One region of the Streptomyces chengbuensis genome, then DNA from elsewhere that is predicted to be linked to it. Evidence: riboswitches for the same ligand, from Rfam matches in the RefSeq annotation. Region 1 holds a riboswitch; each other region holds the start of a gene.
What was found. A riboswitch is a leader RNA that binds a small molecule or an ion and turns the genes downstream of it on or off. The one in region 1 is predicted to bind cobalamin.
Positions count from the first base shown of each region.

Region 2: another riboswitch for cobalamin. It lies ahead of QRN89_RS23055 (ribonucleoside-diphosphate reductase subunit alpha); the one in region 1 lies ahead of QRN89_RS27570 ((2Fe-2S) ferredoxin domain-containing protein).
Region 3: another riboswitch for cobalamin. It lies ahead of QRN89_RS02620 (energy-coupling factor ABC transporter permease); the one in region 1 lies ahead of QRN89_RS27570 ((2Fe-2S) ferredoxin domain-containing protein).

Region 1 is NZ_CP129137.1:6,265,631-6,272,963, forward strand. It holds gene QRN89_RS27545 (cytochrome P450) at 89-1,495, shown strand; gene QRN89_RS27550 (selina-4(15),7(11)-diene synthase) at 1,601-2,716, opposite strand; gene QRN89_RS27555 (SulP family inorganic anion transporter) at 3,067-4,611, opposite strand; gene QRN89_RS27560 (carbonic anhydrase) at 4,721-5,329, opposite strand; gene QRN89_RS27565 (hypothetical protein) at 5,506-5,904, opposite strand; cobalamin riboswitch at 6,148-6,330, shown strand; gene QRN89_RS27570 ((2Fe-2S) ferredoxin domain-containing protein) at 6,375-6,764, shown strand; gene QRN89_RS27575 (ABC transporter substrate-binding protein) at 6,990-7,333, shown strand, end outside.
Region 2 is NZ_CP129137.1:5,181,976-5,189,308, reverse strand. It holds gene QRN89_RS23065 (carbon starvation CstA family protein) at 1-1,968, shown strand, start outside; gene QRN89_RS23060 (YbdD/YjiX family protein) at 1,983-2,189, shown strand; cobalamin riboswitch at 2,516-2,655, shown strand; gene QRN89_RS23055 (ribonucleoside-diphosphate reductase subunit alpha) at 2,781-5,159, shown strand; gene QRN89_RS23050 (ribonucleotide-diphosphate reductase subunit beta) at 5,218-6,225, shown strand; gene QRN89_RS23045 (helix-turn-helix domain-containing protein) at 6,513-7,333, shown strand, end outside.
Region 3 is NZ_CP129137.1:574,522-581,854, reverse strand. It holds gene QRN89_RS02645 (PadR family transcriptional regulator) at 439-987, opposite strand; gene QRN89_RS02640 (NADPH-dependent 2,4-dienoyl-CoA reductase) at 1,012-3,033, opposite strand; gene QRN89_RS02635 (energy-coupling factor ABC transporter ATP-binding protein) at 3,131-3,997, opposite strand; gene cbiQ (cobalt ECF transporter T component CbiQ) at 3,994-4,743, opposite strand; gene QRN89_RS02625 (energy-coupling factor ABC transporter substrate-binding protein) at 4,750-5,130, opposite strand; gene QRN89_RS02620 (energy-coupling factor ABC transporter permease) at 5,127-5,819, opposite strand; cobalamin riboswitch at 5,849-6,041, opposite strand; gene QRN89_RS02615 (PTS-dependent dihydroxyacetone kinase phosphotransferase subunit DhaM) at 6,086-6,487, opposite strand; gene dhaL (dihydroxyacetone kinase subunit DhaL) at 6,484-7,080, opposite strand; gene dhaK (dihydroxyacetone kinase subunit DhaK) at 7,171-7,333, opposite strand, start outside.

The sequences.
Region 1 (7,333 bases):
AGACCGCTGCTCGCGGTCAGCAGTGACGATCATGAGCGCCCCCGGCCGGCCTTCGTGACGGGGGTCGCTCCCCATTTCCGGAGGCCCCGTGACCCCCCAACCCCCGATACCCGCCGACGGTCTCGTGCCGCCGCCCGGGTGCCCCGCCCACGGCATGGCCGCCGGCGGGCTCCGGCGTCTGCCGGAGATCAGCGACCCGGCCAGCACGTACGAGGAGTTGCGCCGGGAGTACGGTCCGGTGGCCCCGGTCCTCCTGCACGGGGACATCCCCGCGTGGATCGTGCTCGGGTACCGGGAGAACCTCGAGGTGATGCGCACACCCCTGCTGTTCAGCCGGGACTCGCGGCGCTGGAACGCCTTCCGCGAGGGCCGCGTCCCCGCGGACTCCCCGCTGATCCCCATGGTGGGGTGGCAGCCGCTGTGCGTCTTCGCCGACGGTGAGGAGCACGCCCGCCTGCGGGGCGCGGTCGTCGACGGGCTGGCCCAGTTCAACCGCCGCGGCATGCGCCGGTACGTCACGCACTACACCCGTCAGCTCGTGAGCGGGTTCGGGGCGGACGGCAGTGCCGATCTCGTCCGCGACTACGCCGAGCCGCTGCCGATGCTGGTCGTCAGCCGACTGCTCGGAATGACACCGGACAAGGGTCCGCTCCTGGTCGAGCCGACGCTCGACCTGATGCGCGGCAGCGAGACGGCAGCGGCGAGCAACGCGCTCGTGACCCAGGTCCTCGAGGATCTCGTCGCGTACAAGAAGACCGCCCCGGGCAACGACCTGGCGTCACGGCTCATCCTGCACGAGTCGCGGCTGACGGACACCGAGATCGTCGAGCACCTGCGCCTGACCCTGGTGGCCGCCCACCAGGGAACGGTCAATCTGATCGCCCACACCCTGCGGCTCATTCTGACGGACCGCCGGTTCCGAGGCAGTCTCTCCGGCGGTCGGATGACCCTTCCCGACGCGCTGGAGCAGGTCATGTGGGACAACCCCAGCATCGGCGTGGTTCCCGGCCGATGGGCGACCTCCGACACCAAGCTGGGCGGCCAGTTGATCAAGTCCGGAGACCTGCTGCTGCTGTGCATCGCCGCGGCGAACGTCGACCCGGAACAGCGGCCCGACCTGAGCGTCCCGATGCACGGCAACCGCTCGCACCTCGCGCTCAGCAGCGGTCCCCACGAGTGCCCCGGCGGGGACATCGGCCGTGCCATCGCGGACACCGGCATCGACGAACTCATGTCGCTGCTGCCGGACATGCACCTGGCCATTCCTGAGACCGAGATCGGCATCACGGCGGATTGGCTCACCCGGCGGCCCTCCTCGCTCCCGGTCCGGTTCACCCCGCCCCGCTCGCTGGTCACCCCGCATCCGCCGTACGGCGCCCCGATCGCCGCCCAGCCCCTGCCCGCGGCGGCCATGCCGATGGCCCGGCGCGACGAGGAGCCGGCCCCCGCGGCGGCGGTCCACCGTTCCTGGTGGCGCACCTTGCTGTCGCGCTGAGCCCCGGGCGTCCGTGCGAGGGTCGGCGCTCCGCCGTCCCCCGCGGTGAGCGGGCACCGCACCAGGGCGGTGCCCGCTCACCGCGCCCGGACCCTTGGCGTTCCGTCAGACCTGGGCGAGGGTCTTCGACTGCTGCCCGTGGGTGCGGCTGCGGGGCCGGACGGTCCCCGGCCGACCGGTGGGCAGGTTCCACCACCAGGCGACCGCGGGGATGTCCAGCGGTTCCGGGCTCTCGTCCGTGGGTGTGTCGCGGAAGACCGACGGGATGCGTGCCGGGTCGTCCGGTGTCGTGTAGCGGATCGAGCTGATGCCCCAGTCCTGCGCCCCGCGGATGAAGGAGGCGAGGCCGGCGAGGTACTGCCTCAACTGCGGGCTGCCGTCCTGCGAGAGGTGTGCGCTCAGACGCATGAACAGGCACATCACACGGTCGCGTTGGGCGATCGCCGTGTCCAGGGCCTGCTCGGGCGAGAGGCCGTCCTGCTCGATCACGCGCAGGGCGTTCAGGTAGTAGCCGGTACCCTTGCGCTCCTTGTGGTACGAGAAGATGTCGTTGTCCCAGGTGATGACGAACGATGCCATCTCCTCGGCCGCGCGCACCGCCGTGCTGTCGCGTTCGTGCGGCTGGAGCTCGTAGCCGTGGCCCATTTCGAGCAGGGGGAAGACCACCGAGGTGGCGCCGTCGTACAGGCGCATCAGCGTGTAGTCGTTGAGGTCGGGCACCGTGCCCGCACGCCGGTGGGAGGCCTCCCAGACCACGGAGAAGAAGTACTCGCGGAGTGTGCCCACCCAGCGCGCCGTCTGGCCGGAGGTCCCGTAGCGGTCCGCCCGCAGCCGGAGATCGCGGAGCCCGGCGGCCAGCGGGTCGTCGGTGAGCATCGGCGCCTCGGGGTTCTGGGCGACGCGCAGCAGACGGTGGAGCGTACCGGCGAGGTCGCCCGGACGGCGGCCCAGTTCGCCCTCCTCGCAGTGTCCGTCATCGACCCCGAAGAGCCACAGGACGAAGTCGGCGAGGAGGGCGATCACCTCCTCGCGGCCTTCCGGCAGAATGCGGGCGGCGAAGGTGCCGATGTCCTGACGTACGAGCCTGTCGCGCAACTCCTCGGAGCCGATGCGAAACGTTTCCGCCCATGCGGCGGTTCGGATGTCGATCTCCGCGTGGCGCGGATGGATCGCCGGGGCTATCGGGGAGTAGATCGGCGGAACTGTCAGCTCGGGCCCCACGGCCGTCCTCTCGTTCGCTTTTTGCGCCAGGCCCGACGTGGCCGGCGCCCGGTGGTCGCACCGATCACTCTCACCTCGAGTGATCAACTATGGCGCATAGTAGCCAGCGCTGACGGCTGATCCAATAGGGCGATCCGCCGGTCGGGGTCCGGACAGGGCCGTGGAGCGGAACGCGGAGAGGGACACATCGGTCCAGTCGGGGGCACCGAACCGGCTGCGATACGCGGAAAACGGAATTTCCGGGCGCCTTCACGAACGCCCCGGGCCGGCGGCGCCGAAGCACTGCCGGCCCGGGGCGGTTCGTCCCGCGCATGGCGCGTTCCCGACCCACCGGGACGATGCCGGGCGCCCTACGGGCGCGGCCCCTCGGGGCTGGATCCGGCCGGTCCCCGGGCGGGCTCGCCCGTAGCCCCCGCCCCCGGCACTCCCAGGACGCCGGCCGCCGCGTCCGGCTGGGAGATGTGGGCGTTGCGCTCGTCGGCCCAGCCCTGCAGGGCGGTCATGCAGGCGTGGTCCAGGTGGCGCACGCCGGAGAGGTCGAGCTCCACATGGCGCTGCGGCAGCGCCTCCAGGGTGTCCAGGATGCGGGGCAGTCGCAGGAACGTGGCGTTGCCGGTGAGCCGGACCCGTACCGGCCCGATGCCGCTGTCGGCGACGGAGATGTGGACGTGGGACATGGCCCAGGCCGTCTTGACGACGGCGAGCAGCAGTCCGATGAGTACGCCCTCGAACATGTTCGTCGTCACGATCGCGGCCGCCGTGACGATCAGGATGACCGCCTCCCCGCGGTGGTCCCGCCACAGCGGCCGGATGTCCCTGACCGGGATCAGCTTCCACCCCGCGTGGATGAGGACGCCGGCGAGCGCGGCGGTGGGGACGTAGGACAGCGCCTGCGGCAGGAAGGCCGCGAAGAGCAGCAGCCACACGCCGTGCAGCACCCGCGACAGCTTGGTGCGCGCCCCGGCCTGGACGTTCGCGGAGCTGCGCACGATCACGGCGGTCATCGGCAGGGAGCCCAGCAGGCCGCAGACGGTGTTGCCGGCGCCCTGCGCCATCAGCTCCTTGTCGTAGTCGGTGCGGCGGCCCGAGTGGAGCCGGTCGACGGCGTTGGCGCTGAACAGGCTCTCGGCCGAGGCGATCAGGGCGAACGCCACGACCGTGGCCGCGAGTCCGACGTCGGCGAGGCGCGCCGCGTCGGACAGCCCGGGCGGCTGGATCGCGTGCAGCAGCCCCGTCACCTCCACCCGGGCGATCGGCAGGTCGAACAGGGCGGTCAGGGCGGTCGCCAGGCCCACCGCGACGAGCGCCCCCGGGACCATCCGCGCCCGTCCCGGGACGCGGGGCCACACGGCGATGAGCCGTGCCGTTCCCACGCCGACGGCGAGGGCCAGGAGGGCGTTCTGCGAGGTGACGGTGTCGACGACGAGCCGGGGCAGACCCGCGAGGTCGGCCAGGCCGCCGCCCGGTGCCTTGGCGTCCGCCAGGGCGTAGAGCTGACCGGCGATCAGGACCAGCCCGATACCGGCGAGCATGCCCTGGACGACGGCGAGCGAGATCGCGCGGAACCAGCGGCCGAGCCGAAGGGCGCCCAGCAGCAGCTGGATCAGCCCGGCGCCGAGCACGATCACGCCGAGCGCGGGCAGCCCGTACTCGGACACGGCCGTGAAGACGAGCACGGTCAGCCCTGCCGCGGGACCGCTGACCTGGAGGCTGCTGCCGGGCAGCAACCCGGTGACCAGTCCGCCGACGATGCCGGTGATGAGGCCGAGTTCGGCCGGGACGCCGGAGGCGACGGCCACGCCCACGCACAGCGGCAGGGCCACGAGGAAGACGACGAGGGAGGCGGTGACGTCGGCGCGGAGGGTGCGCCGAAGCTTGGAAGTGATCAGGGGCATGGCGTTCTTTCGGGAGATGAGGAAGGAACGTCGTGGGCATCCGGTCCGGTGCGGCCGGCGTCGCGGAGCGTGCGGCCGCAGGCGCCGGTGACCGGGGTGCCGTCCGGGATCACAGGGGCCGGAAGGCGCGGCCGCCGGGTGCGCAGGCCAGGACCTCGCCGGACTCGACCGTGTAGTACCAGGCGTGCAGCCGCAGCCGGCCGGAGTCCAGGCGCCGGGCGACGCAGGGGTACGTCCGCAGATGGTCCAGCTGGGTCAGGACGTGCCGCTGCACGGCGGGCGTCAGCTCCTCGTCGGTGGACGACGCCGGTGCGGGCTCGTCACGGCCGGTGCGGTGCCCGGCCCTGGTGAGCCAGCGACGTACCAGCGGCATGCTCCGGACGTCCTGCTCCCGCAGCAGGCCCTGGACGGCGCCGCAGTGCGAGTGCCCGCACACGACGACGTCGGGGACCTCCAGGGCCTCCAGCGCGAACTCCAGACTGCCCCCGACGGCGCAGGCCGCCCCCGGTCGCCAGGGGGGCACGATGTTCCCGGCGGTGCGCACCTCGAAGACGTCACCGGGCCGGGCGCCGGTGATCAGGGCGGGGATCACCCGGGAGTCGGAACACGTGATGAACAGGGCCTGGGGCCGCTGCCCGCGGGCGAGTGCCGCGTAGGCGTCCTGCTGGCCGGCGATCCGTGCGGGGAACTGCCGGGCGTGGTCGATGAGCGACTGCATGGTCGTACCTCGGTCTCTTCGATGCGGAACCGGTCTGCTTCGTCGAAGAGGGGTGCGCCGCGGTGGCCCTGACGCCCCGTGACGGGGCGTCGGCCGCACCGGTGTCCGTCCCGGGGCGTGCCGGGGTCCGCCCGGGCGGGTCGGGGAGGGACGGCGGAGTGCGGCGCACCTGCCGGTCAGCAGCGGAACGACTGCAGCGTGCTCAGGGTCGGCGCCGGTGCGGCGCCCGGATTCCGGGTGTGTCTCGCGGTATCGGCCGACGCGCCCGGCGGCGGGCCCGTCGTCTCGTCCGGGGCGCCGCCCGAGGGGCCGGTGTTCCCGTAACCGGGCCCGGCGGGGGCCTGCGCGCCCAGCGGGGCGAGCCGCGAGGGATGGTTGCGCGGGTCGTACTCGTCGTGGTGGAGCCCGGCGCCGTCGGCGCGGACGATCACGACCGCGGTGTGGGGGTTCCGGTTCTCGGTCGAGACGACGGCCGCCTCGGCCGGGGGTGCGTCCGGGGTGGCGCACAGCGGAGTCACCACGTGCAGCAGCACCGCGCAGATCAGCAGAATGCCCGCTGACATACGTGAGATCACTGCCGGACTCCTTGAATGTCAGTGCTGCGCCGGGCCGAACATTACCGTTCCTTTGCCACGGATTCCGGTTGATTCCTGCAGATTTTGCAGTATGTGGTGTTGTCAGCCTGGTTCGTCCGGTGTTCGTCTGCCACCGGTGGGCGTCCGTTCGCGGTACGGCGAGCGCCGTCCGCGGCCCGGCCCCCGGGGGGCGTGCCCCACCGAACCCGGTGCGGTACGCGGACCCGCCGTGGACAAGGCGCGGGTTTCTGCGATGATGTCCGCCGTAACAGGCGACGGCGGAACGAGGAAGCCGGTGTGAATCCGGCGCGGTCCCGCCACTGTGATCGGCGAGCGGACCCCGAACGGACCACTGCCCCCATGCGGGTGGGAAGGCCGGGGCGAGCGGTGACCCGAGAGCCAGGAGACTCACGCGGTCGCCTCCTCGAGCTGACTGGGGCGGATTTCCCCAGAGGGGAGGGCTTGTCGTCGTGCCCAGGAGGCCAGTGGACACCGGTCCGGTGCCGTGCCGGATCGTGGTGTGCCGGGACTGCTGCTGCGGCAGTCCCAAGGTGACCGGAGTCGACCACGCGCGGCAGACCGCGCGTCTCGCGGAACAGGCGCCGGTGCGGATCTCCGACTGTCTGGACGTGTGCGACCAGGCGAACGTCGTCGTCGTCCAGCCCTCGGCCGCGGGGCGTGCCGCCGGCGGCCGTCCGGTGTGGTTCGGTCTGGTGAACGATCCGGCCGCGACCGAGGACGTGGCCGCGTGGGTGCGGGCGGGAGGCCCGGGCCTCGCCGAGATGCCGGAGATCCTCGGGCTGTACGCCTTCACCCCGCCGCGGCGCGTCCGTTCCGGGCCGCTCCGTGACGCCGGCTGAACCGGCCATCCCCGCGGCGCACGACCGCTCCTGACGGGCACCAGGCCACGCCGGGCGCACGCGCGACCGTTTGCGATCGACGTACCACCACTTCCGTCGCCCCGTCGTCCGCTCCTCCGGAGCGGCGCCCGGAACCCCGTACGGCAGTCCTGCGCGACGCGCGCCGGGACCCGCCCGGACCCGGCCGCCCTCCGGCTCCTTCCCGCGCTGAGAGGACCCATCCCCATGAAGGGCATACGCCCGATGTTCCTGCTGCCCGCCCTGGCGGCGGCTTTGCTGATGGCCGGCTGCGGCGGCCCCGGTGTCCGGGAGGACGCCGCGCCGGCGGGCCCGGCCGCCGAGGGCTTCCCGTTGACGGTGGCCAACTGCGGTGTGACGACGACCTACCAGCGACCTCCGCAGCGGGCGGTGTCGCTGAACCAGCATGCGACGGAGGTCATGCTGGCGCTGGGTCTGGAGAAGTCGATGGTGGGCACGGGCTATCTCGACGACCGGATCCTGCCGGAGTACCGGGCCGCCTATGACCGGGTGAAGGTGATCTCCGAGGAGTACCCGTCGTTCGAGACGCT
Region 2 (7,333 bases), 1.1 Mb from region 1:
CGGCTGGACAACGGTGTCGACTTCCACCCGACCGACCGGCGGGTGCTCTTCGGCCACCACTTCGCGGCGATCGCCGGAGCCGGACCGCTCGTCGGCCCGATCCTCGCCGCCCAGATGGGTTACCTGCCGGGCACGATCTGGATCATCGTCGGAGTGATCTTCGCCGGTGCCGTGCAGGACATGGTCACCCTGTTCTTCTCCACCCGCCGGGACGGCCGCTCGCTCGGCCAGATGGCGCGGGACGAGATCGGCCCCTTCGGCGGCGTCGCGGCCCTGATCGCCGTCTTCGCCATCATGATCATCCTGCTGGCGGTGCTGGCGCTGGTGATCGTCAACGCCCTGGCGCACTCCCCGTGGGGTGTCTTCTCCATCGGCATGACGATCCCGATCGCCCTGTTCATGGGCGTCTACCTGCGCACCCTGCGGCCGGGCAAGGTCACCGAGGTGTCGGTCATCGGCGTCGCGCTGCTGCTGCTCGCCATCGTCGCGGGCGGCTGGGTCGCCGACTCCTCCCTCGCGGGCTTCTTCACCCTGGAGCCGGGCACGCTGGTCATCTGGATGGTGATCTACGGGTTCCTGGCCTCCGTGCTCCCCGTCTGGCTGCTGCTGGCGCCGCGCGACTACCTGTCCACCTTCATGAAGGTCGGCACGATCGTGCTGCTCGCGCTGGGCGTGGTCATCGCGCTGCCGACGCTGAAGATGCCGGCGGTGACCGAGTTCGCGGGCAGCGGCCAGGGCCCGGTCTTCGCGGGCTCGCTGTTCCCGTTCGTCTTCATCACCATCGCGTGCGGTGCCCTCTCCGGCTTCCACTCCCTGGTCTCCTCGGGCACCACCCCGAAGATGATCCAGAAGGAGACCCAGGTCCGGATGATCGGCTACGGCGCCATGCTGACCGAGTCGTTCGTCGCGGTCATGGCGATGATCTGCGCCTGCATCCTCGACCCGGGCCTGTACTTCGCCATCAACTCCCCCGCCGGGGTCATCGGCACCACGGTGGACTCCGCGTCCCAGGCCGTGGCGAACCTCGGGTTCACCGTCACCCCGGAGCAACTGGCCCAGGCGGCGAAGGACGTCGAGGAGGCGAGCCTGCTCTCCCGTACGGGTGGTGCGCCGACCTTCGCCCTCGGCATGTCGGAGATCTTCTCCGCGGTCATCGGCGGCGCCGGGCTGAAGGCGTTCTGGTACCACTTCGCGATCATGTTCGAGGCGCTCTTCATCCTCACCACGGTCGACGCGGGCACCCGGGTCGGGCGCTTCATGCTCCAGGACATGCTGGGCAACGTCTACAAGCCGATGCGGCAGGTCAGTTGGAAGCCCGGCGTCTGGTTCGCGAGCGCGGTCGTCGTCGGCGGCTGGGGCTACTTCCTCTGGGTCGGCGTGCACGACCCGCTCGGCGGCATCAACCAGCTCTTCCCGCTCTTCGGCATCGCCAACCAGCTGCTCGCGGCCGTCGCCCTCGCCGTCTGCACCACGCTGCTGGTGAAGTCCGGACGCCTCAAGTGGGCCTGGGTGACGGCCGTCCCGCTCGCCTGGGACGCCACCGTCACCCTCACCGCCAGCTGGCAGAAGATCTTCTCCAGCGACCCGAAGGTGGGCTTCTTCGCCCAGCGCGACAAGTACCAGGCGGGCATCGAGTCCGGCGAGGTGCTTGCTCCGGCGAAGTCGATGGACGACATGCACACCATCGTCACCAACTCGACCGTCGACGGCGTGCTCTGCGCGCTGTTCGCCCTCCTCATCGTCGTGGTCCTGGCCGACGCCGCCAGGGTGTGCTTCACGGCGATCAGCAAGCCGGACACCGTCCGGCTCGCCGAGGTTCCGTACGTCGAGTCGAAGCTGGTCGCACCGGCCGGGCTGTTCGCCACCAAGGCGGAGAAGGCGGAGCTCGCCGCCGTCGGCGCCGGCGCACCGGACCACGCGTCGGCCGGCACCTCGGACCACGAGGCCGCCGGAAGCGGCAAGGGCTGAGTACGGTGACGGTCATGACGGCGGTGAGCGGAGTGCGGCGCGCGGTGGACTGGGTCCGCTGGTACGTGCGCGAGGTCTCGGGCGAGACGGTGTACGACCGTTATGTGGCCCACGCCCGTTCGCACGACCCCGACGCGAAGGTGATGACCCGCCGCGAGTTCGAGCGCTGCCGCATGGACGAGCGGGAGGCGGACCCCCGCAAGGGATTCCGCTGCTGCTGACCGCGCACAGCGACGGACGCCCACGGGCCTCCGCGCTTCCCTCCGGGGAGGACGCGGGGGCCCGTCGCCGTGTCCGTGCGGCACCCGGCCGTTGCCGGCACGGCGGTCGCGGCGGACCACGAGGGCCATGACGGAACCCGGGGAGAATGCGGGAACACGAGGGGCGGTTCGTCGGCGGGGTGCCGCCCCCGGCGGGTGGCGGAAACACCCGGAGGTGGCCGGAAACCCTTGCCCCGCCCGCCGCCCCGGCCGGCCGACGCCCGGAAGCTCCGAGCGGGTCACGACACAACATGTGGGGGGTTCCGCAACTCACCGCCCCCACATGTATGCTCATGCTCGCTGTCGCCGCAGGGGAATCCGGTGCGAATCCGGAACTGTCCCGCAACGGTGTAAGGGTGTGCGCGGGTCCGCTCCAGGGCCTCGTACGTCCGTGAGTCCGAGGACCTGCCGACGGTGCGCCCGGACCGTCCGGCCCGGGTGCCCAGACGTCCGGGCCTCGCGGAAAAGGCCGGTGGACGCGGTCCGCCCTGCCCGGGTGTGCGTCCGTGCCCCCTGCCCCGCCGGCCCCAGCCGAGCGAGGGAGAGCACCCCGTGACCATCGCGCCGCCCGATCCTGCTGCAGCACAGCTCGCCGACGGACCAGGCACCGCGCTCCTGCGGACCCTGACCGAGCTCACCGCCGACCTGCCCGACGCCGACCCCGGCCGGGTCGCCGCCGCCGCCCTCCGCGGCCGGCACGCGGGCTCGGACGAGGCCGAACTGCGCGAACTGGCGACCGAGGCGGCCGCCGGTCTGATCTCCGAGGACCCGGCGTACTCCCGGCTCGCGGCCCGGCTGCTCACCCTCACCATCGCGGAGGAGGCGGCCGGGCAGGGAGCGACCGCGTTCTCCGCCTCCATCGCCGTCGGCAGCCGCGAGGGACTGATCGCGGACCGCACGGCCGCCTTCGTCCACGCCCACACCCAGCGCCTCGACTCGCTGGTCGACCCGGCCGCCGACGACCGCTTCGGCTACTTCGGACTGCGCACCCTCTACAGCCGCTACCTGCTCCGGCACCCGATCACCCGCAAGGTCGTCGAGACGCCGCAGTACTTCATGCTGCGCGTCGCCTGCGGTCTCGCCGAGGACGAGTCCCTGCGGGCGCTGGACGAAGTGGCCTCCCTGTACGGGCTGATGAGCCGCCTCGACTATCTGCCGTCGTCCCCGACGCTCTTCAACTCCGGCACGCGGCACCCCCAGATGTCGTCCTGCTACCTGCTGGACTCGCCCCTGGACGAGCTGGACTCCATCTACGAGCGCTACCACCAGGTGGCACGTCTCTCGAAGCACGCGGGCGGCATCGGCCTGTCGTACTCCCGCATCCGCTCCCGAGGTTCGCTCATCCGGGGCACCAACGGCCACTCCAACGGCATCGTGCCGTTCCTGCGCACGCTGGACTCGTCGGTGGCGGCCGTCAACCAGGGCGGCCGGCGCAAGGGCGCGGCCTGCGTCTACCTGGAGACCTGGCACGCGGACATCGAGGAGTTCCTGGAACTGCGCGACAACACGGGCGAGGAGGCGCGTCGCACGCACAACCTCAACCTGGCGCACTGGATCCCCGACGAGTTCATGCGCCGGGTGAACGCCGACGCCGACTGGTCGCTGTTCTCCCCCGCCGACGTGCCCGACCTCGTGGACCTGTGGGGCGAGGACTTCGACATCGCCTACCGCCGGGCGGAGGAGGCCGGGCTCGCCCGCCGCACCATCCCCGCCCGTGAGCTCTACGGGCGCATGATGCGCACCCTCGCCCAGACCGGAAACGGCTGGATGACCTTCAAGGACGCGTCCAACCGCACGGCCAACCAGACGGCGGAGCCCGGCGCCGTGGTCCACTCCTCCAACCTCTGCACCGAGATCATCGAGGTCACCGACGACGGCGAGACCGCCGTCTGCAACCTCGGCTCGGTCAACCTCGGCGCGTTCGTCGTGCGGGACGCCGCCGACGGCGAGGACGTGATCGACTGGGAGCGGCTGGACGACACCGTCCGTACCGCCGTGACCTTCCTCGACCGGGTCGTCGACATCAACTTCTACCCGACCGAGCAGGCCGGCCGCTCCAACGCCAAGTGGCGCCCGGTGGGCCTCGGCGCCATGGGCCTCCAGGACGTGTTCTTCAGCCTGCGCCTGCCCTTCGACTCCGCCGAGGCGCAGTCCCTGTCGACGCGGATCGCCGAGCGGATCATGCTGGCCGCCTACGAGGCGTCCTGCGACCTCGCCGAGCGCAACGGGCCCCTCCCTGCCTGGGAGCGGACGCGTACGGCCCGCGGCGTGCTGCACCCTGACCACTACGACACGGAGCTCGCCTGGCCCGAGCGCTGGGCCGCACTGCGCGAACGCGTCGCCACCACCGGCATGCGCAACTCGCTGCTGCTCGCCATCGCGCCGACCGCCACGATCGCCTCGATCGCCGGTGTGTACGAGTGCATCGAGCCGCAGGTCTCCAACCTCTTCAAGCGCGAGACGCTGTCGGGCGAGTTCCTCCAGGTGAACTCCTACCTGGTGGACGAACTGAAGAAGCTGGGGGTGTGGGACGCGCAGACCCGTGAGGCGCTGCGCGACTCCGGAGGGTCGGTGCAGGGCCTGAACTGGATCCCGGCGGAGGTCCGGCAGCTGTACCGCACCGCGTGGGAGATCCCCCAGCGCGGCCTGATCGACATGGCGGCGGCCCGCACCCCGTTCCTCGACCAGTCGCAGTCGCTGAACCTGTTCATGGAGACGCCGACCATCGGCAAGCTCTCCTCGATGTACGCGTACGCCTGGAAGCAGGGCCTGAAGACCACGTACTACCTGCGCTCGCGCCCCGCCACCAGGATCGCCCGGGCCGCCTCGGGCGCGGCGCCGGCCGCCACCATCCCCGTCCAGCAGGCCGCCGACCCCGACGCCGTGGCCTGCTCGCTGGAGAACCCGGAGTCCTGCGAGGCCTGCCAGTAACTCCGCCCCCCGCTCCCCGCACACCACCTCTGGAGGACGGCGCCCCGCGCCGACTGCTATGAACGACAAGAACCTGCTCGACCCGGGCTTCGAGCTGACGCTGCGCCCGATGCGCTACCCGGACTTCTACGACCGCTACCGGGACGCCATCAAGAACACGTGGACGGTGGAGGAGGTCGACCTCCACTCGGACGTGGCCGACCTCGCCAAGCTCACCCCGGGCGAGCAGCACCTGATCGGCCGTCTGGTCGCCTTCTTCGCGACCGGCGACTCGATCGTCGCGAACAACCTGGTGCTGACGCTGTACAAGCACATCAACTCCCCCGAGGCGCGCCTGTACCTCTCGCGGCAGCTCTTCGAGGAGGCCGTGCACGTCCAGTTCTATCTGACGCTGCTCGACACCTACCTGCCCGACCCGGAGGACCGCGCCGCCGCCTTCGCAGCGGTGGAGAACATCCCGTCGATCCGGGAGAAGGCCCGGTTCTGCTTCCGGTGGATGGACTCGGTCGAGAAGATCGACCGGCTGGAGACGCAGGCCGACCGCCGCCGCTTCCTGCTGAACCTGATCTGCTTCGCGGCCTGCATCGAGGGGCTGTTCTTCTACGGGGCCTTCGCCTACGTGTACTGGTTCCGTTCGCGGGGGCTGCTGCACGGGCTGGCGACCGGGACGAACTGGGTCTTCCGGGACGAGACCATGCACATGAACTTCGCGTTCGAGGTCGTGGACACGGTCCGCAAGGAGGAGCCGGAGCTCTTCGACGACGCGCTCGGGCAGCAGGTCACGGACATGCTGAAGGAGGCCGTCGAGGCGGAGCTGCAGTTCGCCCGCGACCTGTGCGGCGACGGTCTGCCCGGCATGAACACCGAGTCGATGCGCGAGTACCTGGAGTGCGTCGCCGACCAGCGGCTGACCCGGCTCGGCTTCGCCCCGGTGTTCGGCTCCCGGAACCCCTTCTCCTTCATGGAGCTGCAGGGTGTGCAGGAGCTGACGAACTTCTTCGAGCGCCGGCCGTCGGCGTACCAGGTCGCCGTGGAGGGCACGGTCGACCTGGACGAGGACTTCTGAGGGCGCCTCCCGGCGGAGCCGGGTGAGCGCGGGCGGGCGCCCGGACCACGGATCGGTCCGGGCGCCCGCCCGTGTCGTCGTCACGGCGCTCCGCCCGGCGCAGCTCGCGGTCGGTCCTCCGGTCGCGGGCATGGCCGAGGAGCGCGGGAAGGGCGACGAGGAGGAGGAGTCCGCCGGCGGTCAGATGGTCGAGGACGCTTTTCATGTAATTCACTGTCGCGGGCCCGGCACGGAAAAGTCAGTGGCAGGACTGTCGACAACCGTCGAATTACTGCCACACTCGGCCCATGCTGGAGAATGTGGCGGCCGTCGTGCTCGACGGCGTGCACTGCTTCGAACTCGGGGTGCTCTGCGAGGTGTTCGGCCTCGACCGCAGCGACGACGGGCTGCCCGTCCACGACTTCGCCGTCGTCTCGGCCGAGGGCCGCCGGCTGAGGACCCACGCGGGCTTCACCGTGGAGGTGGAGCACGGCCTGGAGCGGCTGGCGGAGGCCGATCTCGTCGCCGTGCCGACCGGCAGCGACTACACGTCGCGCGACTATCCCGAGCCACTGCTCGCGGCTCTCCGCGACGCCGTCGACCGCGGCGCCCGGGTCCTCTCCGTCTGCACCGGCGCCTTCGTGCTGGGTGCCGCGGGACTGCTCGACGGGCGCCGCTGCACCACCCACTGGCGGCACGCGGACGCGCTGGCCCTGCGCCACCCGAGGGCGCGGGTGGACGCCGACGTGCTGTACGTGGACGAGGGGCCGGTGGTCACCTCGGCCGGCACCGCCGCCGCCGTCGACGCCTGCCTCCATCTGGTGCGCCAGGAGCACGGCCCGGAGGTCGCCAACACCATCGCGCGGCGGATGGTCGTCCCCCCGCACCGGGACGGCGGCCAGGCGCAGTACGTCGAGCGGCCCCTGCCGCGGAGCCGCTGCGACACCGTCGGCGAGGTGCTCGCGTGGATGGAACGGCATCCGGACCGGGAGATGACCGTGGAGCAGCTCGCGGGGCGGGCGCACATGGCGCCGCGGACCTTCGCCCGCCGCTTCCTGCAGGAGACGGGCACGACGCCGTACCGCTGGCTCCTGCGCCGGCGCGTGCTGCTGGCGCAGGAGTTGCTGGA
Region 3 (7,333 bases), 5.7 Mb from region 1:
GCGGACACCCTGTCGCCGCGATGATTAACCCGCCGGAAATGACCGGAAATGCAAAGGCGCTTCCAGCGGCAAAGAGCCGGCCGAAGCGCACTTGAAGTCTGGGAACCACAACTGCAGCTGATATCGACAGTAGCACGTCGGGGCGTCCGGTGCGGGCGGCCGAAATGTGCGGCCCGCTGTGCGGGGAGAAAATCTGGCCGCGCGGCTTCTCACATTCTCACTTCACGGGAACAGATATTTCTCGGCGGGTGACGATTCCCGGGGGAGCGGGTCCGTGACGCATACCGGGGTGTCCGCGACGGCCTCTTCCGCCGCGCGCGCACTCGGCCCGCTCCACCGCGCACGCCCGCCCCGGCCCTGCACGCGGGCCCATCCGTCCAGGCGCCCACCACCCGGTACGCCTCCGCCCCCCTCCCCGCCCGTCCCGACGCCCGCCGGCTATCGAGGCGCCGGGGGAAGCCTCTCCAGCTCCCCCAGCGCCTCCGTGAGCCAGCCGATCCAGAACCGCTCCAGCTCGATGCCGCCGCGCAGCACCACGTGCCTGAGCCGGTCCTCGGCCGCGTCCCGCTCCGGCGGGAAGTGGCGCTTCTCGATGTCCTCGTACTCCGTCAGCTGCCGCCGGTGGAGGCCGAGATGGCGGCGCAGCTCCGTCTCCAGCCCCTCCGTGCCCACGACCGCGGCCGCGCGCAACCGCAGCAGCAGGGCGTCCCGGATGGGCTTGGGGTCCTCAGCCCTGCCCACCCAGTCGGCCAGTTCCGCACGGCCGGCGGGGAGCACCTCGTACTCCTTGCGCCTGCCCCTGGCCGGCTGGGCAGGGTGCAGGGCCCGGATCAGCCCAGCCTCCTCCAGCTTCCCCAGCTCCCGGTAGATCTGCTGGTGCGTCGCCGACCAGAAGTAGCCGATGGACCGGTCGAACCGTCGGGTCAGCTCCAGCCCCGAGGACGGCTTTTCGAGCAGGGCGGTGAGGATCGCGTGCGGGAGTGACATGACCGGCATCCTAAGGAGGGGCCGTCAGAGCGCCGCCGCCAGCCGGGTGCCCTGGTCGATGGCGCGCTTGGCGTCCAGCTCGGCGGCCACGTCGGCGCCGCCGATGAGGTGCACGGTGCGGCCCGCCGCGGTCAGCTCCTCGTACAGGTCGCGCCTCGGTTCCTGGCCGGTGCACAGCACCACCGTGTCCACGGGGATCGTCCGCGCCGTGCCGTCGACCGTGATGTGCAGGCCCTCGTCGTCGATCCGGTCGTACGCCGCCCCGGCGACCATCGTGACGCCGCGGTGCTTGAGCTCCGTGCGGTGGATCCAGCCCGTCGTCTTGCCGAGGCCCGCGCCGACCTTGGAGGTCTTGCGCTGGAGGAGATGCACCGTGCGCGGGGGCCGCGGCCGCTCCGGGGCCCGCAGCCCGCCCCGCTCGGCGTACCCGGTGTCCACGCCCCACTGCCGGAAGTACGTCTCCGGGTCGAGGCTCGCGCCCTCGCCGCCGTCGGTGAGGAACTCCGCGACGTCGAAGCCGATCCCGCCGGCGCCGACGACGGCCACGCGCTCACCGACCTCGGCGCCGTCGCGGAGCACGTCGAGGTAGCTGACGACGCTGGGGTGGTCGACGCCGTCGATCACGGGCGTACGGGGCGTGACGCCGGTCGCGACCACGATCTCGTCGTAGCCGGTCAGCAGGTCCGGCGTGACGAAGGTCCCGAGCCGGACCTCGACTCCGCGCAGCTCCAGCTGGGTGCGGAAGTAGCGCAGCGTCTCCTCGAACTCCTCCTTGCCGGGAACGCGCTTGGCGATGTTCAGCTGGCCGCCGATCTCGTCGGCGGCGTCGAAGAGCGTGACGTCGTGGCCGCGTTCGGCCGCCGATACCGAGAACGCCAGGCCCGCCGGGCCGGCGCCGACGACCGCCAGGCGCTTGCGCAGCCGGGTGGGGGAGAGGACCAGTTCGGTCTCGTGGCAGGCCCGCGGGTTGACCAGACAGGAGGTGATCCGCCCGCTGAAGGTGTGGTCCAGGCAGGCCTGGTTGCAGCCGATGCAGGTGTTGATCGTCTCGGCGCGGCCGGCCCGGGCCTTGGCGACGAACTCCGGGTCGGCCAGGAAGGGCCGTGCCATGGAGACCATGTCCGCGCGGCCCTCGGCGAGCAGCTGCTCCGCGACCTCGGGCGTGTTGATCCGGTTGCTGGTGACGAGGGGCACGGACACCGCTCCCATGAGCTTCTGGGTCACCCAGGTGTACGCGCCGCGTGGCACCGAGGTCGCGATGGTCGGGATCCGGGCCTCGTGCCACCCGATGCCGGTGTTGATGATGGTCGCGCCGGCCGCCTCGATCTCCTTGGCGAGCGCGACGACCTCGTCGAGCGAGGATCCGCCGGGCACGAGGTCGAGCATCGACAGCCGGTAGACGATGATGAAGTCGTCGCCGACCCGCTCGCGCGTGCGGCGGACGATCTCACGGGGGAAGCGGGTGCGGTTCTCGTACGAGCCGCCCCAGCGGTCGTCCCGGTGGTTGGTGGCGCTCGCGATGAACTCGTTGATGAGGTAGCCCTCGGAGCCCATGATCTCGACGCCGTCGTACCCCGCCGACTTCGCCAGCGCGGCCGCGCGGACGTAGTCCTCGACGGTCCGCTCGACCTCCTCGTCGGTGAGGGCGTGGGGGACGAACGGGCTGATGGGGGCCTGCAGCGCGCTCGGCGCGACGAGCTGCGGGTGGTACGCGTACCGGCCGAAGTGCAGGATCTGCATGGCGATCCGGCCGCCCGCCGCGTGGACCGCGTCCGTGACCGTGCGGTGCTGCGCGGCTTCCTCCTCGGTGGTGAGCCTGGCGCCGCCGTCGTACGGGCGCCCCGCGTCGTTCGGGGAGATGCCGCCGGTCACGATCAGCCCGACACCGCCGCGGGCACGTTCGGCGTAGAAGGCGGCCATGCGCTCGAAGCCGTTCTCCGCCTCCTCCAGGCCGATGTGCATCGAGCCCATCAGCACCCGGTTGGGGAGCGTGGTGAACCCGAGGTCGAGCGGGCTGAGCAGATGCGGGTACGGGGTGGGGGTCATCGGGGCGCCTCCTCGCGCGATCAGCGTCGCCCCCTTTTGTAGACGCCGGACCCCCCGTTGTGCAACAAGTTGCATAACGGGGGGTGGGTGAGATGCGCTACGCCGGTACGGCCCAGCGGTCCAGTTCCTCCGGCGTCCGCGGACCCGGACTGCCCGCTTCCAGCAACCCGTGCGCCCGCAGCACCTCCGCCGCCGCCATCGCCCACGGCCTGCGCAGCCGGGCCGCGTCCAGCAGCCGGCGGTCCCCCAGGAGCTCCGCGACGGGCCCGGTCCGCAGCCCGGCCGGCGAGAGCACCGCGGCGTCGTCCGCCCAGCGCAGCGCCAGATCCACGTCGTGCGTGGCCATCACCACGGTCGTACCGCTCTCCCGGAGCCGCTCCAGCACCGCCAGCAGGCGCTCCTGCCCGTGCGGGTCGAGTCCCGCCGTCGGCTCGTCCAGGATCAGCACGCGCGGCCGCATGGCCACCGCGCCCGCGATCGCGGCCCGCTTGCGCTGCCCGTACGACAGCAGATGCGTCGGCCGGTCCTCCAGCGCGGTGATGTCCAGGGCGTCGAGCGCCTCGGCGACCCGGGCCCGTACCTCCGGCTCCGGCAGCCCCAGGTTCATCGGCCCGAACGACACGTCCTGGGCCACGGACGCCGCGAACAGCTGGTCGTCCGGATCCTGCACGACCAGTTGCACGGTCGTCCGCAGCCGGGTAAGCCCCCCGCGGTCGTACGTCACCGGCTCGCCGTCCAGCAGCAGGCGGCCCTCGCCGCACCGCAGGCCGCCGCTGAGCAGCCGCATCAGGGTCGTCTTGCCGCTCCCGTTGCGGCCCAGCAGCGCCAGGGAGCGGCCTCCGGCCACGGCGAAGTCGACACCGCGCAGCACCGGCGGGCCGTCCGGGTACGAGAATCCCGCGCCGGCCAGTTCCACCACGGGCGTCACGCTCTCGCGCGCGCTCGAGTCCACGGACGTGCTCACAGTACGGACCTTTCCAGTACGAGGTTGAGGGCGACGATCCCCGTGAGCAGCCCGGCGGTGGCCGTCAGGAAGCGCACGGACACCGTCGCGGGCGGCAGCAGGACCCGTAGCGCCCCGTCGTAGCCCCGCCCGGCGAGGCCCGTCTGCAGCCGCTCGGCCCGGTCGAAGGCGCGGACGAAGGCGGTCGCGGCGAGCCCCGCCAGGGACCGCCATGCGGCAGCCCGGGTGGTGTGCCCGAGCCTGGCCGCCTGCGCCTGACGGATCCGGTGCACCGCATCGAGCAGCAGGAAGCTGATCCGGTACATCACGAGGGCGACGTCCACGACTGGCCCCGGGACCCCGGCCCGGACCAGCCGGGGAAGCACGTCCGACACCGGCGTGGTGAACGCGAACAGCAGCACCCCGAGCGAGGCGGCGGACGTCCGCAGCAGCAGCCGGAGCGCGTGCAGCGGGCCGTCGGGCGCGAGCGCCACGAAGCCGTCCGGGCCGCCCACGGCGAGCAGCAGGGGAATCGCGCCCGTGACGCAGAACCCCAGCGGAATGCGCCAGGCCCGCCACAACTGCCGCGGGGCCACGCCCGCGGGGCCGAGCAGCACGGCCACGGCCGCCGCGGCGACCAGCACGGCACCGGGCCACGGCGGCAGCGAGACGGCGCAGACCGTCAGCCCGAACCCGAGTGCCGCCTTCTCGCACGGATGACGGCGGCGCCAGCGACTGCTGTGCGCCGCCGCATCGATCGGCAACATCGGCGCCTACGCGCCCGAGGCGACGGAATCGCCCGTCCCGGCAGACCCCGCGGACCCGGAGGCCGGTGTCTCCGCCGCGGCAGCCGCCCGCGCCTCACCCTGGCGGCGGCCCTTGCGCAGCCCGAAGTAGTACGCGAGGACACCGGCACCCAGGGCCGCCTGGACGGCGAACAGCGCCGACTCGACGTCGCCGGACGGCGGCTCGTACAGCGGCGCGAACCAGGGTTCGTAGTCCGGCGCGATCTCCGTGATGGCGGTCTCGGCCTGTGCGTCGGCGCCCGTGAAGGGTTCCTCCTTGTGGTCGCCGAGGCCCAGGGCGAGCGGCAGGACCGCCAGCGCCGCCACGATCGCCAGCAGCAGCGTGTTGATCTTCGCGTCACGGCTCATCGGACCGCGGCCTCCTTCGTCGTCCCGCCCTGGAGGAGCACTCCGAGCCGGGTCAGCTCACCCTTGCTGGACTGCACGAGCAGCCGCATCACCAGCACGGTGAGCAGGCCCTCGCTGACGGCCAGCGGGATCTGGGTGACGGCGAAGATGCCGCCGAACTTGGCCAGCGCACCCGCGATGCCGCTGCCCGGGTCGGGGAACGCCAGCGCCAGCTGCACGCTGGTGACGCAGTACGTGGACAGGTCCGCCACGAACGCTCCGAAGAACACGCTCACCATCAGCGGAACCCCGGACCGCCGGAGCAGCGCGTACACCCCGAATCCGGCCCACGGCCCGACGATCGCCATCGAGAAGACGTTCGCGCCGAGCGTGGTCAGTCCGCCATGGGCCAGCAGCAGTGCCTGGAAGAGCAGGGTGATCGTGCCGAGGACCGCCATGATCGGCGGCCGGAACAGGATCGCGCCCAGACCGGTGCCGGTCGGGTGCGAGCAACTGCCGGTCACGGAAGGGATCTTGAGCGCCGACAGGACGAACGTGAAGGCACCGGACGCGCCGAGCAGCAGTGTCGACTCGGGGTTCGCCTTGACCTCACGGGTGAGCGCCCGTACGCCGTGGATCACGAAGGGTGCGGACGCGACGCCCCAGGCGGCCGCGTGCACAGGGGGCAGATACCCCTCGGCTATATGCATGGTTGGGAGACCCTCTCCAGCACCTCGTGGATGGACAACGCGCCCTGGCCGGTCTCCTGGCTGACGGGTCCTGCCGCCCGGGCTCCGCCTTCCCGGACACCGCGGTCTCCCGTGGTGGTCCAGTGGCTTCCTTGCGGAGAGAGCCGGACTTCCCGATCACAGTGGCGAGGGCCGCACCGGTACTCCACCGGTTTCCCGTTCACCAAGGCCCTGCGACATTAGTGCGTTGACCAGGTGCATCACAAGCCGCGCACGGATGCGTACCGTCACACCTTCCGGTATCCGTACGCCTCCGCCGCCGCCGCCTCCACCGCGTCCAGATCCGCGCCGGCCGCCGCGGTGACCACCGCGGCGACGGCTCCCTCGACGAACGGCGCGTCCACGAGCCTGGTCCCCTCCGGGAGTTCGTCGCCCTCGGCCAGCAGCGTCTTCACCGTCAGCACCGCGCTGCCGATGTCGACCAGCACGGCCACCCCGGCGCCCCGGTCCACCTCGTGCGCGGCGCGGGCCGTCAGCTCCGCACTGGTGCCGAGGTCTCCGTCGGCGGTCCCGCCCGCCGCGGCGACCGGCACGGCGTCGCCCGCGCCCGCGAGCCCGCGGGCGAGATCGGCGACCGACGCGGCGACCTGCGCACTGTGCGAGACGAGGACGATCCCGACCATCGTCATCGTGCGGCCTCCTCGAGGGTGCCGATCAGCAGGGCGGAGGACGTCGCCCCCGGGTCCTGGTGCCCGATGCTGCGCTCGCCCAGATAACTCGCCCGGCCCTTGCGGGCCAGCATCGGCACGGTCGCGGCCGCACCCTCGTCGGCGGCCTCCCGCGCTGCCGCGAAGGACTCGTCCAGCGCCGTGGCCGCGGGCTCCAGCGCGTCCAGCATCGTCTTGTCCCCGGCCTTCGCGCCGCCGAGTTGGGCCACCGCGGCGATCCCCGCGCGCAGCGCCTCTGCGAGCTGGGCCCGCGACACCTCGGGCTCGTCGCCGAGCGCCTTGCCCGCACGCCGCAGCAGCGTCCCGTACAGCGGCCCCGACGCGCCGCCGACCGTCGAGATCAACTGCCGTCCGGTCAGCATCAGTACGGCACCCGGGGTGGCCGGCGCGTCCTTCTCCAGCGCCGCCTTCACCGCCGTGAAGCCCCTCTGCAGATTGGTCCCGTGGTCGGCGTCCCCGATCGCGGCGTCGAGCTCGGTGAGCCGGCCTGCCTCGCGGTCCACGGCCTCGGCGAGGGCGTTCATCCAGCGGAGGAAGAAATCCGCGTCGAGCACAGCGTCTCCTTGTCGTGGCACGTCGGCTTCCCGGCGCGCGTCGTCGCGGCCCGCGGACGCGGCGCCGTCGTCGGCCGGGCCGGGCATGGCTCAGCGGCCCCAGCGCAGCGCGGGCGTCTCCACCGGGGCGTCCCACAGCCGCAGGATGTCCTCGTCCGCCTCGCACAGCGTCACCGAGCAGCCCGCCATGTCGAGCGAGGTGACGTAGTTCCCGACCAGGGTCCTGGCCACCGGCACTCCGCGCTCGGCCAGC